One region of the Chromobacterium sp. ATCC 53434 genome, then DNA from elsewhere that is predicted to be linked to it. Evidence: riboswitches for the same ligand, from Rfam matches in the RefSeq annotation. Region 1 holds a riboswitch; the other holds the start of a gene.
The links. Region 1 has a riboswitch for glycine ahead of gcvT (glycine cleavage system aminomethyltransferase GcvT). Riboswitches for the same ligand answer to the same signal wherever they lie in the genome.
Positions count from the first base shown of each region.

Region 2: linked by a shared signal. The riboswitch ahead of CXB49_RS08600 (trimeric intracellular cation channel family protein) and the one ahead of gcvT (glycine cleavage system aminomethyltransferase GcvT) in region 1 are both predicted to bind glycine.

Region 1 is NZ_CP025429.1:938,842-946,847, forward strand. Features, by position in the region: gene gluQRS (tRNA glutamyl-Q(34) synthetase GluQRS) at 1-808, shown strand, start outside; gene CXB49_RS04410 (amino acid permease) at 1,141-2,424, shown strand; glycine riboswitch at 2,596-2,686, shown strand; glycine riboswitch at 2,701-2,799, shown strand; gene gcvT (glycine cleavage system aminomethyltransferase GcvT) at 2,840-3,928, shown strand; gene gcvH (glycine cleavage system protein GcvH) at 3,987-4,373, shown strand; gene gcvP (aminomethyl-transferring glycine dehydrogenase) at 4,466-7,318, shown strand; gene CXB49_RS04430 (bifunctional 2-polyprenyl-6-hydroxyphenol methylase/3-demethylubiquinol 3-O-methyltransferase UbiG) at 7,672-8,006, shown strand, end outside.
Region 2 is NZ_CP025429.1:1,908,578-1,916,583, reverse strand. Features, by position in the region: gene CXB49_RS08605 (DUF3141 domain-containing protein) at 267-2,813, shown strand; glycine riboswitch at 2,887-2,973, shown strand; glycine riboswitch at 2,978-3,075, shown strand; gene CXB49_RS08600 (trimeric intracellular cation channel family protein) at 3,230-3,844, shown strand; gene CXB49_RS08595 (TIGR02117 family protein) at 3,888-4,562, shown strand; gene CXB49_RS08590 (MFS transporter) at 4,684-5,979, shown strand; gene CXB49_RS08585 (hypothetical protein) at 6,037-6,777, opposite strand; gene CXB49_RS08580 (M23 family metallopeptidase) at 7,121-8,006, shown strand, end outside.

The DNA.
Region 1 (8,006 bases):
TCTGGAAGCGCGCAGCCGCGGGGGCCAGTGGCTGCTGCGGATGGAGGACCTGGATCCGCCGCGCGAAGTGCCCGGCGCAGCCGCCGACATCCTGCGCACGCTGGAGGCCTTCGGCTTCGAGTGGGATGGCGAGGTGGTTTACCAGAGCCGGCGCCATCCACTGTACCGCGAAGCGTTGAACCGTTTGATCGATGCCGGCCATGCCTATGGCTGTTGCTGCACCCGCAAGGAGATCGCCGAGCGCGCTCGGCGCGGGCTGGACGGCCATGTCTATCCGGGAACCTGCCGCAACGGCTGCCCGGATGGCCGCGCAGGCCGGGCCTGGCGCTTGCGGGTCGGGGAGGGGGAGCGCGTGCTGCGCGACCGGCTGCAGGGCGAGTATGGCCAGAACCTGGCGCGCGACATCGGCGATTTCGTGCTGCTGCGCGCCGACGGCTTCTGGGCCTATCAGCTGGCGGTGGTGGTCGACGACGCCGAGCAGGGCGTCACCGACATCGTCCGCGGCGCCGACCTTCTGGTGTCGACGCCGAGGCAGCTCGCCGTCTACGACGCGCTGGGCCGGGAAGCGCCGGGCTATTGCCATCTGCCGGTGCTGACCAATGCCGCCGGCGAAAAACTGTCCAAGCAGACGCTGGCGCCGGCGATAGGCGTAGACGACGCCGCGCGCTGCCTGCGCGGCGCGCTGGCGCGGCTGGGGCACGCGCCGCCGGCCGAGTGCGGCGATCTGGCCGAGCTGTGGCGCTGGGCCGTCGCCAACTGGTCGCTGTCCCGCGTGCCGCGCGGTCCGCTGCTGGCGGCGTCCGATTGATTCCATCCGCAAGCTGAATGGCATAAGTTGCTGGCGCCGCACGATTTTTTTTAAAAAAAATCGCCGATGCGACATGTTTTTACGTCAAAACTGTGTTTTAATGCGCCCTTTTTTTCGACGCGGCAGCAGGCGCCAAGCGCCGCCGGCCGGCCGGATGTTCCGGTTTCGTCTATCGTGAAGCCAGCGGCGCGAGCCGGCTGGCGCTGTTTGCCACTTCCCGCATGTTTGACGCCAGGCCCGGCCGCCTGGCGCGCGATGCTTTCGTTCGCGACGGAGAATCAGGTTTGAGCGAAAACCGTTCCACCCACAATAAAGGCTCGCTCGGAGTCTGGATGTGCACCGCCCTGGTAGTGGGCAATATGATAGGTTCCGGCGTGTTTTTGCTGCCGGCTTCGCTGGCGCCGTTCGGCGGCGTATCGATGCTGGGCTGGCTCTTGACCTCCGGCGGCGCCATCTGCCTGGCGCTGGTGTTTGCCCGCCTGTCGGCCATCCTGCCGCGCGAAGGCGGTCCGTACGCCTACATTCACGCCGGCTTCGGCGATTTCGCCGGTTTCTGGATAGCCTGGGGCTACTGGATCGCGCTGTGGGCCGGCAATGCCGCGCTGGCCGTGGCCGCCACCAGTTATATGCAGGTCTTCTTTCCGGCGCTGGGCCATGACGAGCCGCTGGCCGGCGCCGTCGCCATCGGCCTGATCTGGATCGTCACCTGGATCAACAGCCGCGGCGCGCGCAGCTCCGGCATGGTCGCGGTGGTGACCACATTGCTGAAATTGCTGCCGCTGGCGGCGGTCACCTTTATCGGCTTCTTCCATTTCCAGCCGGACAATCTGGCGTTCAATCCGCACCACAAGCCGCTGCTGTCCTCGCTGTCGGCGACGATGGCGCTGACGCTGTGGGCCTTCCTGGGACTGGAGTCGGCCTCGGTGCCGGCCGGCGACGTGGTGGAACCGGAGAAGACCATCCCGCGCGCCACCGTGATCGGCACGCTGCTGGCCACCGTGCTCTACATCCTGTCCACGGTATCGTTGATGGGCTTGATGCCGGCCGACGTGCTGGCGGCCTCCCAGGCACCGTTCGCCGACGCCGCGCGGCTGATGTGGGGCGACTGGGGCTATTGGGCGGTCGGCTTCGGCGCGGTGGTGTCCTGCTTCGGCGCGCTGAACGGCTGGAGCCTGATGCAGGCGCATGTGCCGGCGGCGGCGGCCAAGGACGGCCTGTTCCCCAGCCGTTTCGGCCAGCGCAACGCGGCCGGCGTGCCCATCTTCGGCCTCTTGCTGTCCAGCGGCCTGGTCACCGTGCTGATGGCGATGAAGTACGCCGGCGGCGACAGCGGCGTCAAGATCTTCGAATTCATCATCCTGTTGGCCACCGCCACCACGCTGCTGCCGTACGCCTTCTGCTCGATGGCGCTGATCGCCATCATGCTGATGCGCGGCAAGGAGTTCTCCGCGCGCGATTTCGTGGCGCCCGGTTTCTTCGCCGGCATCGGCTTCGTCTACTCGCTGTGGGCGCTGTACGGCTCCGGCGCCGACATCGTGATGTGGGGCATGCTGCTCTTGCTGCTGGGCCTGCCTATCTATGTCTGGCAGTTGAAGGAGCGGCACGCGGCGGGCTAGCCGTGGTAGCGAGCCAAAAAAAGCACAGCTTTTATGCTGTGCTTTTTTCGTTTTCGAATGATTTCGAATGTAAATTTTGAGCGTATTTTTTCCTTGAAAAACATTTTCTCATATCGTTTTAAGTAGAAATAATAACGGCTTGCCAAGCCTGCGCGACTGCCACCATAATCGCCGAATCATACAGGAGAGAGCGGCTTGCTGGCCGCCGCCGAAGGCGCAAGCGCACCCGCAATCGCTCAGGCAAAAGGACTGTATCATCGGGCCGGCGGCAGCCGGTTCGCGCAATCTGGAGAGCGGCGCCGCCACGGCGCCCACCGAAGGGGCTAACGGCTTATACGGCCGGAAAATCTCAGGTGCCGGGACAGAGGGGTGTGGTTGATGAGGCTATCCACACTTTTCTCGAAGGACGCGCGCCATGACGGCTCCGAAACGTACTCCGCTGTTTGAAGCCCACCTCGCCGCCGGCGCCAAGATGGTTGATTTCGCCGGTTGGGAAATGCCCATCCACTACGGTTCCCAGCTGAAAGAACACGAAATCGTCCGCAGCGACGCCGGCATGTTCGACGTTTCCCATATGACGGTGGTCGACATCACCGGCTCCGACGCCAAATCCTGGCTGCAAAAACTGATCTCCAACGACGTGGCCAAGCTCGGCTTCGAGGGCAAGGCGCTGTATTCCGGCATGCTGACCCCGGAAGGTACCGTCGTCGACGACCTGATCGTTTATCTGACGTCCTATGGCTACCGCATGGTGGTCAACGCCGGCACCACCGACAAGGACCTGGCCTGGATGGAGGGCCAGAAGGCCGGCCTCGACGTGGCGCTGAAAGTGCGCCGCGATCTGGCGATGCTGGCGGTGCAGGGTCCCCGGGCCATTGAAAAAGTCTGTGCCGTCAAACCGGAACTGGCCGACGCCATCGGCGCGCTGAAAGTGTTCCAGGGCCTGCCGCAGGGCGAATGGTTCTATGCCCGCACCGGCTACACCGGCGAGGACGGCCTGGAAATCATGGTGCCGGCCGATCAGGCCATTTCCTTCTTCAATCAATTGCAAGCCGCCGGCGTCGCGCCCATCGGCCTGGGCGCGCGCGACACGCTGCGCCTGGAGGCCGGCATGAATCTGTACGGCCACGACATGGACGAGACCGTGTCGCCGCTGGAAGCCGGCATGGGCTGGACCATCGCCTGGGAGCCGGCCGAGCGCAAGTTCAACGGCCGAGAGGCGCTGGAAGCTCAGAAGGCCGCCGGCGTGAAGATGAAGCAGGTGGGCCTGGTGCTGGAAGGCCGCGGCGTGCTGCGCGAGGGCCTGAAGGTGGTGGTGGATGGCGTGGGCGAAGGCGTGATCACCAGCGGCACCTTCTCGCCGACGCTGAAACACTCGATCGCCATCGCCCGCGTGCCGGCCGCCACCGGCGCCACCGCCCAGGTGGACCTGCGCGGCGCGCTGACCGATGTCCGCGTGGTCAAGATGCCTTTCGTGCGCAACGGCAAGAAAGTATTCGAATAAACCGGCCGGCGCCGAGGCGCCGCCATCCCGATCATAGCTAGGACTGGAGAAAACCGAGATGAGCAATATCCCCGCCGAACTGAAATACGTCGACAGCCACGAATGGCTGCGCCTGGAAGCCGACGGCTCCGTCACCGTCGGCATCACCGAGCACGCGCAGCAGCTGCTGGGCGACATCGTCTTCGTCGAGCTGCCCAAGGTCGGCGCCGTGCTGGCCCGCGATGAGCAGGCCGGCGTGGTGGAGTCGGTGAAGGCCGCTTCCGACGTCTACTGTCCGATCGCAGGCGAAGTGCTGGCCGTCAACGAGGAGCTGGAAGGCGAGCCGGAACTGGCCAACACCGACCCGTACGGCGACGGCTGGTTCTTCAGGATCAAGCCGGCCAAGGCCGCGGATCTCGACGGCCTGATGGACGCCGCCGCCTACGCCAAGGAAATCGGCGCCTGATAGCCTGACCGCCCCGCCGTCGCAAGACGCCGGGGCGTTGTTTTTTCCGGCGCGGCCTCGTCTAGGCCGCCGCAACGAAGAAAGTCCCAAGCATGTCGCTCTCCGAACTCTTCAATCGCCACGAATTCATCGCCCGCCACATCGGGCCGTCAGACGCCGAGCGCGCCGAGATGCTGGCCGCCGTCGGCGTGCCGTCGATAGACGCGCTGGTCGACCAGACGCTGCCGGCCGACATCCGCCTGAACCGCCGGCTGGACCTGCCGGCGCCGCAGCCGGAAGCCGAGGCGCTGGCCGCGCTGAAGGCCGTGGCGTCCAAGAACATCGTCAACAAATCCTTTATCGGCCTGGGTTACTACCCGGTGCTGACGCCCACCGTCATCCTGCGCAATGTGCTGGAAAACCCGGGCTGGTATACCGCTTACACGCCGTACCAGGCTGAGATCGCCCAGGGCCGGCTGGAGGCGTTGTTGAACTTCCAGCAGATGGTGATAGACCTGACCGGCCTGGAAATGGCCAACGCGTCCTTGCTGGACGAGGCCACCGCCGCCGCCGAGGCGATGGCGATGGCGAAACGCGTGTCCAAGTCCAAATCCGTCAGCTTCTTCGTCGACAGCCGCGTGCTGCCGCAGACGCTGGACGTGATGAAGACCCGCGCCAAGTACTTCGGTTTCGAGCTGGTGTCGGGCCACCCGGAGGAGGCCGGCAACGGCGACTATTTCGGCGCGCTGTTCCAGTATCCGGGCGAGGCCGGCGACCTGATCGATCTGACTCCGCACATCGCCGCGATCAAGGCCAAGGGCGGCGTCGTCGCCGTCGCCGCCGACGTGATGGCGCTGGTGGCGCTGAAGTCGCCGGCCGAGATGGGCGCCGACATCGCGCTGGGCAATACCCAGCGCTTCGGCGTGCCGATGGGCTTCGGCGGTCCGCACGCCGCCTACTTCGCGTTCCGCGACGAGATGAAGCGCTCGGCGCCGGGCCGCATCATCGGCGTGTCCATCGACGCCAAGGGCAAGACCGCGCTGCGGATGGCGCTGCAGACCCGCGAACAGCACATCCGCCGCGAGAAGGCCAACTCCAACATCTGTACCAGCCAGGTATTGTTGGCGAATATCGCCGGCCTGTACGCCGTCTACCACGGCGCAGAGGGCGTCAAGCGCATCGCCGCCCGCATCCACCGTCTGGCGGCGATCTTCGCCCACGCGGTGAAGGAAGCAGGCGGCAAGCTGGTCTTCGACCGCTTCTTCGACACCGTGCAGGTGGACGCGGCCAAGGCCGACGCCATCTACGCCGCCGCGCTGGCCGCCGGCTACAATCTGCGCCGCGCCGGCAAGACCGTGTTGGGCGTGGCCTTCCACGAAGCGGCCACCGAAGCCGACCTGTCCCGGCTGATCGAGCTGTTCACCGGCAAGCCGGCCGACCTGGCCCAGCTTGACGCCGCCGCCCAGGACGCGATTCCGGCAGCGCTCAAGCGCGAATCGGCCATCCTGAGCCACCCGGTGTTCAACACCCACCATAGCGAGCACGAGATGCTGCGCTATATGAAGAAGCTGGAAAACCGCGATCTGGCGATGAACCACTCGATGATCTCGCTGGGCAGCTGCACGATGAAGCTGAACGCCACCAGCGAGATGATTCCGATCACCTGGCCGGAATTCGCCAATATGCACCCGTTCGCGCCGCGCGAGCAGACGGTCGGCTATCTGCAGCTGATCGAGGGTCTGCAGACGCAGTTGAAGGCGATCACCGGCTTCGATGCGATCTCGATGCAGCCGAACTCCGGCGCCCAGGGCGAGTACGCCGGCCTGCTGGCGATCAGCCGTTACCACGAGTCGCGCGGAGAGGGGCACCGCGACATCTGCCTGATCCCGCAATCGGCGCACGGCACCAATCCGGCCACCGCGCAGATGATGAATATGCAGGTGGTGGTGGTGAAGTGCGACGACGCCGGCAACGTCGACGTCGCCGATCTGAAGGCCAAGGCCGAGCAGCACGCCGCCAATCTGGCGGCGCTGATGATCACCTATCCATCCACCCACGGCGTGTTCGAGCAGGGCATCAAAGAGATCTGCGAGATCGTCCACGCGCACGGCGGCCAGGTCTACATGGACGGCGCCAACCTGAACGCCCAGGTGGGCCTGACCCGTCCGGCCGACATCGGCGCCGACGTGTCGCACATGAATCTGCACAAGACCTTCTGCATCCCGCACGGCGGCGGCGGCCCCGGCATGGGCCCGATCGGCCTGAAGGCCCATTTGGCGCCGTTCATCGCCAACCATGTGGTGGCGCCGGTGCCGGGCGCGGTGGAAGGCCAGACCGCGGTGTCCGCCGCGCCGTTCGGCTCCGCATCCATCCTGCCGATCTCCTATATGTATATCGCGATGATGGGCGCCGAGGGCATGAAGCAGGCCACCGAGAACGCGCTGTTGTCGGCCAACTACCTGGCCACCCGTCTGGCCGAGCACTTCCCGGTGCTGTACACCGGCGCCAATGGCCGCGTCGCGCATGAGTGCATCATCGATCTGCGCCCGCTGAAGGCGGCTTCCGGCGTGACCGAAGTCGATGTGGCCAAGCGTCTGATGGACTATGGCTTCCACGCGCCGACGATGAGCTTCCCGGTGCCGGGCACGCTGATGATAGAGCCGACCGAATCGGAGCCCAAGGCCGAGCTGGACCGCTTCATCGCCGCGATGGCGGCCATTCGCGCCGAGATCGCCCAGGTGCAGGACGGCGCGTGGCCGGCGGACAACAACCCGCTCTGCAACGCGCCGCACAGCAAGGCCGACATCGCTGGCGACTGGAGTCGTCCGTACAGCCGCGAGCAGGGTCTGTTCCCGCTGCCCTATGTGCTGGAGAACAAGTTCTGGCCGAGCGTGAACCGCATCGACGATGTCTATGGCGACCGCAACGTGGTGTGCAGTTGCCCCGGCATGGACGCTTACCAGTAAGCTGTGTCGGCGACACCGCGCCCCGCATAGCCTGCGGGGCGTTTTTTTTGCCGCAGGCGCCGGCCATCGATAGCGGGGCCGATGCCGGGCGTGACGGCATATTGTTATTTCCAAATTGGATAAGTATTAATACTTAACTCCCTATCGAGATAGGTATTAATACTTAGCCTCTTTCCCGCATTTGGCAGCCTGGATAGCCAGCATCTGCATAAATTTGGCCTTCTTAAAAATATCAACATTGTCACAATGTCCTAAGCTGACTACTACTTAGATAAGTGGTGGTACTTAGTCGGCTCGGCATCATCGTCGGCGGGTACCGGTTTTGGCAGGCAGGCAAAGCAGGGGCAAGCGAGATGGGTGCTGCAGATTTTGACGGATACTATCGCAATAACGGTTCTTTCTATGGAGACAAGCCGTCTCCGTTCCTGGTGCATTATCTGGAGAAGTATGGTGTGAAGGGCACCGGACCCGGGCTGGACCTGGGTTGCGGGCAGGGACGCAATGCGCTGTACCTGGCTTCCTGCGGTTTCTCGATGTGCGGCGTCGACGAATCTTCGGAGGCGGTGGAGCGGCTGAGCGCGCAGGCGGGCGAACGCCGGCTCGACGTCAGCGCCAAGGTGGTCAATCTGGCCAATCTGGAAATCGAGCCGCGGCGCTATCAGGTCATTGTCGCCAATACCTCGCTCGA
Region 2 (8,006 bases), 970 kb from region 1:
CACGCGTGCCGGGGCCAGTTGATGGCTGCGCGCCACAGATCGCCGACAGACCGTTCGCATTTATTGCATCGCAGCAAATAACGAGTACAGTGACGGCCATGGCCTGTCGTCGGCCGGCGGCCCGTTCACGGTCGCCCTTCGGCGGCGTTCGTTTTCCGAAGGTCGTCTACAGGCTGCGCGCGTCTTTTCCTACCGTTCAAGAACAAGGGGTTGCAATGTGGTCGACTGCTGCAGTTCAAGGCGGGAAGCTCCCGTTCCCTCAACCGTTGTTTGATTACTGGCTGGATGCCTGCCAGCGCGGCATCCTGTACTGGGACACGCTGTACCGCCGCGGCGCCACCTATCTGGAGCACTGCGAGAGCGGCAAGCCGCCGGTGCTGGTCTTCGAATACCGGATCATCGTCGACGGCCGCGAGCTGCCCGACCCGGCCAACTACGCGCTGGCCGCCATCAAGCCCCCGGCCGGCAGCCCGGCCACCGACCCGGCCAAGCGCCCCTTCGTCGTCATCGATCCGCGCGCCGGCCACGGCCCGGGCATAGGCGGCTTCAAGATGGACAGCGAGATAGGCGTCGCGCTGCAGCAGGGTCATCCCTGCTATTTCGTGATGTTCTTCCCGCAACCAGTCCCCGGCCAGACCATAGAAAGCGTGACCAAGGCCGAGGGACACTTCCTGAAACGCGTCAACGAACTGCATCCGGACAGCGACGGCAAGCCCTTCGTCATCGGCAACTGCCAGGGCGGCTGGGCGCTGGCGATGCTGGCGGCGGTGGCGCCGGACCTGGTCGGCCCGATACTGCTGGCCGGATCGCCGCTATCGTACTGGGCCGGCGTGCGCGGCAAGAACCCGATGCGCTATGCCGGGGGCCTGAACGGCGGCACCTGGGCCGCCTCGCTGGCCGGCGACCTCGGCAACGGCCATTTCGACGGCGCCCATCTGGTCGAGAATTTCGAAAAGCTGGACCCGGCCAACACGCTGTGGAAGAAGTCGTACAACCTCTACGCCAAGGTGGACACCGAGCCGCAGCGCTACCTGGATTTCGAGCGCTGGTGGGGCGGCCACTACCTGCTGAACAAGGCTGAGATGGAGTGGATCACCCAGAAGCTCTTCGTCGGCAACGAGCTGGTCCACGGCAGGATAGCCAGCCACGACGGCAAGGTGCGGGTGGACATGCGCAACATCCGCTCCCCCATCGTGGTGTTCGCCTCCTGGGGCGACAACATCACGCCGCCGCAGCAGGCGCTGAACTGGATCGCCGACCTGTACGACAGCGTCGACGACATCCGCGACAACGAACAGACCATCGTCTACTGCCTGCACAACAAGGTCGGCCACCTCGGCATCTTCGTGTCCGCCGGCGTCGCCAACAAGGAGCACAGCGAATTCGCCAGCGCGCTGGACCTGATAGACGTGCTGGCGCCGGGGCTGTACGAGGCCGTCATCGATGACATCGCCCCGGACGCGCCGGGCCTGGAATACATCGAGGGGCGCTACATCATCCGCTTCGAGGCGCGCGACGTGCCGGATATCCTGGCGCTGGACGACGGCCGCGACGACGAGCGCGCCTTCGAGGTCGTCAAGCGGGTGTCCGAGATCAACCAGGGCGTATACGACCGCTACCTGTCTCCGGCGGTGCGCGCGCTCAGCAACGAGACCAGCGCCCGCCTGCTGCGCGAATGGCATCCGGCCCGGCTGGAGCGGACGCTGATCTCGCCGAAAAACCCGTGGCTGTGGTGGCTGCCGGATCTGGCCGCCAAGGTGCGCGAGCAACGCCGGCCGATAACCGAAGACAATCCGCTGTGGCGCTGGCAGCAGCAGCTGTCCGACTTCGTCGTTCAATCGCTGGACCACTACCGCGATCTGCGCGACGCCGCCCAGGAACAGCTGTTCCACGCCATCTACGAATCGCCTCAACTGGCGACCCTGGTCGGCGTCACGCCCGCCAGCGAACCGCGCAGCCGGGCCCTGGCCTGGGAAAGCCGCGAACTGGCGCGGCTGAAGCGCGAGGCGCTGGATCCGGGCTTTGAACAAGGCACGCTGGCCGACGGCTTCGTGCGGCTGCTGCTCTATGTCAGCAACGGCGGCGGCGTCGTAGACGAGCGGCCGTTCAACGCGATCCGCCGCGTGATGCGCGACGTGCGACACGAGTATCCGCTGACGCTGATGCAGCTGAAGGACATCGTGCGGCGCCAGGTGGCGCTGGTGCGGCTGGACGCGCCGCGCGCGCTGCGCGGCCTCGCCCTGCTGCTGCCCGATCCGCGCCGCCGCCATCAGGCCTGGCTGCTGGCCCGCGACTTGCTGGCGCTGCGCGGCGCCATCGCGCCCATCCACCAGGCGCGGCTGGACGAAGTCGCCTCGGCGCTGGCGCTGCAGACGCCGGCAGCCGCGCCGCCGACAAGCCAGGAGACGGCACCTCCGACGGCCTCCCCGGGCAAGGCGCCGGCCAAGACCGTCAAGCCGGCGAGCCGGCGCAAGGCCGCGGCCAAACCCGCCAAAGCGCAAGCGACATCGGGCGGAAGCGCGGCCAAGGCCGTCAAACCGGCGAGTTCGGCCAAGACGACAGCTGCCAAGCCCGCCGTCTCCGGCAAGGCGCCGGCGGCATCCGACGGCGCCGCGGTCAAGGCGGCCAAACCGGCGACTGGAGCCGTCAAGCCTACGGTCGGGCGCAAGAGCGCCGCCAAGACCGCCGGCGACGCCCAGCCCAAAGCGGCGGCGGCCAAGCCGGCGGCGCCCCGCAAGGGGCCGGCCAAGGTCAATGGCCGCACGCCCGACGGCGCGGCCCAGTCCGTCGCCGGCGAGCCGGACAAGCACTGAAGCCGCTGGGCCGGGGCGACCCGGCCCAGCCCTGCCCGGCATTGACGACTTAAATAGCAAAAGCTAATATGGCCGGCTAACTGCGGGAGAGAGGGGCGCAGCCCCCGCCGAAGACGCAAGCTCCCATAATCGCTCAGGCAAGCCGTACCGCAGTGTTTCATTGAATCAAGCCGATTGGAGAGAGGCTGCCCCGAGCAGCCCACCGAAGGGGCAAGTGGCCGCCGGCCATGCAACTCTCAGGTAAAAGGACAAGGGGAGAGGCTGTTCCGTAGCCCGGAATCCACCCAGGAGTCTGCCTTGTCCCGCGCACCCGCCCCGCGGCGCGCCGGGCTTTTGCCCGCGCCCGGCCCGCAGCCGATTTTCCGCCCCGCCAAGCCGGCGGCGCCCGCAACCGCCATCCGCAAGGACGCCCCGTCATGCTGACCCTGATCTACCTGATCGCCATCACCGCGGAAGCGATGACCGGCGCGCTGGCGGCCGGCCGCCGCCACATGGACATCTTCGGCGTCACCGTCATCGCCTTCCTGACCGCGCTGGGCGGCGGCACCGTGCGCGACATCGTGCTGGGCCGCTACCCGATAGGCTGGACCCAGCACCCGGAATACGTGCTGTTGGTGGTGGCCAGCGGCATCGCCGCCGTGCTGATCTCGCGCTATATGCGCCACCTGAACCGGTTGTTCCTGATCCTGGACGCGTTCGGCCTGGTGGCGTTCACCATCATAGGCTGCGACGTCGCCCTCGGCATGCATTACCACCCGGTCATCGTGGTGATGGCCGGCATGATCACCGGCATCGCCGGCGGCATTCTGCGCGACGTGCTGTGCAACCGCGTCCCCATCGTGTTCCGGCGCGAACTGTACGCCAGCGTGTCGCTGCTGGTGGCCGGGCTGTATCTCGGTCTGAACTGGCTGGGCGCGCAGCACGAATGGAACGTCGTCGCCAGCTTCGCCTTCGGCCTGGCGCTGCGAATGACCGCGCTGTGGCGCGAATGGCGGCTGCCGGTGTTCGCCTACCGCCACGACAACCACTGAACCGGTCTTGCCGCCGGTCCGGCGCCGATGCCATGATGGCCGGATGACGCCCTTTCTTCGCGCACTGGGGCGCGGCGCGGCCATCGCCGCCGCCCTGCCCGCCTGCTATCTGCTGGCCGCCCTGATCCTGGGCCTGCTGCCGGCCAACCGCGACGCGCGCCCCGCCGCCGCCGGCGTGCCGGTGTATCTGGACAGCAACGGCGTGCACACCAGCCTGGTCCTGCCGGCGCAAACCGCCGCCGCCGACTGGAAAGCGCAGTTCCCGCCCGAGCGGCTCCGGCGGTCCGACCGCTTCGGCGGCGCGCCCTATGTCGCCATAGGCTGGGGCAGCCGCGCCTTCTACCTGGAAACGCGGAACTGGTCCGACCTGACCCCGGGCAAGACGCTCGCCGCGCTGGCCTATGATCGTTCCGTGCTGCACGTGGAATACCTGTGGCAAGCACCGGCAAACGCCGGCCTGCTGCTGCTGGCGCCGGACCAATACGCGCGCCTCGCCGATTTCGTCCGCCGCAGCGCGGCGACCGATGCCGCCGGCCTCCCCCGCTGGCTGCCCGGCCGCCATTACGACGACAACGACGCCTTCTACCAGGCCATGGGCCGCTACACGCCTATCCAAACCTGCAACCAGTGGGTCCGCGACGCGCTGGACGCGGCCGGCGCGCGCACGGCGCTGTGGGCGCCGTTCAGCCAGCCGCTGTTCTGGCATATCGGCCACTGAGCCCCATCGCTCTCGATTTGCCCCGCATGCCGGGCAACACATAAACCAATAATGCTATTATCATATAAAATAGTGAAGTAAAAATCCGCCCGATGGCGGCCAACCCAGAACAGGAGCCGCCATGAGCAAGCCGCTGGCTGTCGCCGCCCCCTCTCCCCTCATCCGCCCCGCGTCCCCGCGCCGCACCTTGATTGCCGTCGCGCTGGGCAACTGGCTGGAACTGTACGACTTCACTGTGTTCAGCTTCTTCGCCATGCTGATAGGCAAGCTGTACTTCCCATCCGACAGCGAGTACGGCTCACTGCTGATGGCGCTGGCCACCTTCGGCATCGGCTTCGTGGTGCGCCCGTTGGGCGGCCTGGCGATAGGCCGCATCGCCGATCGCTCGGGCCGCAAGCCGGCGCTGACGCTGACCATCTGGCTGATGGCCGCCGGCACCGCGCTGATCGGCCTCGCCCCCACCCATGCCGACATCGGCGTGGCGGCGCCGCTGCTGATCGTCGCCGGACGCCTGCTGCAGGGTTTCGCCGCCGGCGGCGAGATCGGCGCCTCGACCAGCTATCTGATGGAGTTCGCCCCGAAAAGCCGGCGCGGCTTCATGGTCAGCTGGCAGACCGCCACCCAGGGCGCCGCGGTGCTGGTCGGCGCCGCCAGCGGCGCGCTGCTGACCGCGCTGCTGACCGTCGACGCGCTGGAAAGCTGGGGCTGGCGGCTGCCGTTTCTGTTCGGCCTGCTGATCGGTCCGCTCGGACTGTATATCCGCGGCCAGCTAGACGAGACCCATCGTCCCGAAGCCAGCCGCCAGCCCGGCCTGCTGCGGCTGGCGAGCAAACACCGGCGCACGCTGCTGCTAGGCAGCATGCTGGTGATGGGCATGTCGGCCAATACCTATGTGATCGCCAACTACATGCCGTCCTATCTGAGCAAGGTGCTGCACATGCCCCCATCATCCGCGCTGCTCAGCGGCTGCGCCGCCGGCCTGATGATGTTGCTGGCGTCGCCGCCCGCCGGCTGGCTGGCCGACCGCCTGCGCCGCCGCAAACCGTTGCTGCTGGCCGTCAACACCTTGTTGCTGTTGCTGACCCTGCCCTGTTTCGCCCTGCTGCTGGGCGAGCCGACCCTGCGCAACGCGCTGCTGCTGGCGACGCTGCTGACCACCATCCTCGCGCTGGGCTGCCCGGCCGGCTTCCTGCTGGTGATGGAGGCCCTGCCCCGCCATGGCCGAGCCACCGGGCTGGCCGTGGTCTACGCCTGCGGCGTCACCGTGTTCGGCGGTTTCGCCCAGTTCATCGTCACCTGGCTGATCAGCGTCAGCGGCGATCCGCTGGCGCCGGCCTGGTACGCGATGGCTTGCACCGGCCTCAGCCTGCTGGCGCTAATATTGTTCCACGAACGCCCGGCCGCCGAAGCCGACTGAGTCCGGCCCAAGCAAAACGGCCGCTCAGGGAGCGGCCGTCCTGTCCCCGCCGCGCCGTTATTTCGGCAGCTGGCTCCAGGGCACGGTGACGTTCTGCCCGGACTGGCCGTAGAAGGTCACCGTCTGCTTGACTTCATCGACGGTGATCTTCCACAGGTAACGCCCGCCCTTCAATTCCTGCTCGACATATTTGCCGGTCGACGGCTGGTAACCCACCAGGCCGAAGGAATACCGGTTGTCGATATAGGAGTACGCCCAGTAATTCAGGCCGTTGTAGTTGACGATATTGCAGGTGCTGCTTTCTCCGTCCGGCGTCGGCGAGTTCGGCCCTGTCATGAAGGCCACCTTCAGGCCGGATGGAATCGGCGGATGGGTGCTGACCTGCACCGTCTCGACCACCGGCGCCGACTGCCCGACCGTGATCGGAATGCCGGCGCCGGACCCGGCGCCCTCGGTATACCAGACCACGCCGTTGCCGGCGCCTCCGCTGCCGGCATGCTGGGCGCCGCCGTTGACGTTGAAAGCGAAACTCCACGGCCCGCCCCAGTTGATGCCCACCGCCATCACCTCATAGTCGCCGGCCGGCAGATTGACCGAATAGGTGCTGTTCAGCGGTCCGTTGACGCCGTTCTGCACCGCCGGCTCGACGTAGTTGCCGGTTCCGATGTTGACATTCACGTTGACCGCATTGCCGCTGCCGCTCTGGATATGGGCCAGCTGGTAGCTGGCGCCCCATTGATAGGCGATGATGTACAGCTCGTTGTCGCTGGCCGTGATGCGCAGGGTATTCGAAGACATGAGTTCCTCCCAAGCCGGAACAGGCCTGAACCGGATCCGGACATATCAAAAGAAAATCGGGACGAGACTGCCGGGGACGGAAAGCCGCTGCGGCGCGTCGGCGCCATGCGGTCCCGCTCGGGGAAGTATTCGAGCATGCTTGCATGCCTAGCTGTTTTATATGCCGCCGCCGTGGAAAATCATTCCGAACAAATACCTAGAGCGAACAATACGCTCATGAATCGATAAAAGGTTCCCCTCTCGAGGCCACCCCTTAAGACCAGCTGAAATCCGCCCCCGCTCCCGATATGGTCCCTGTGCCGGTCGCAGTCCGGCCAAGCCTAAAACCAGAAAGGAGTCCGTGATGATCAAAGCCGCCATGCCATCGCTGTCCCTCGCCCTGCTCGCCCTCGGCGTCTCCGCCGCCCAGGCCGCCACCGAAACGCAGGACCCGGCCCTGCGCCGGGCCGCCGCGGCCGCGCTCGCGCCGCTGGCACCGCTGGCCAAGGGCGTTCAGCCGGACCCGCTGGTCGAGACGAATCGGGAAAGCCGGGACAAGCAATGGGTGCTGGGTTCGACGACGCAGCCGCTGCCGACCCTGGCCGGCGCCGACGACCGCGTGCCGCTGTCCCGCTTGTTCCTGGCCCGCAAGACAGCAGCCGGCTGGCAGCTGGCGCTGGAAGGCGACACCGGCTTCGCCGAGCTGCTCGCCGCCGCGCCGGCCGACTGGCTGAGCGCGGACGAACGCCGCGCCTGGCTCAGCCAGACCCGGCAGCAGAAACGGCTGGCGCCGGAGGCCACCGGACTCGGTCTGCCATGGCAGGAAGGCGCGGCCTGGAGCCTGACCGGCGGCGCGCACGGCTACAGCGGCGAAAGCCAGCCCTACGACTCGATAGACTTCGCCGGCGGAGACGGCCGGGTGCTGGCGCCGCAAGCCGGCGTGCTCTACAAGAGCTGCCTGCGCGGCGGCAGCGGACTGGTGAAGCTGGTGCACGACAACGGCTACTCGTCCACCTACTACCACATGATCAAGCTGAACACGGTGGCCGACGGCCAGCGCGTCGCCAAGGGCGCCTACCTCGGCACCATAGGCAACGGCCTGCCTTGCGGCGGCAGCACCACCGGCCCGCACGTGCATTTCTCGCTGATCCACCAGGGCCAGGCCGAGCCGGTGAACCGCAAATGGCTGGGCGGCTGGCAGTTCTTCGCCGGCAACCGCGCCTACCAGGGCTACGCGGCGCGCAACGGCA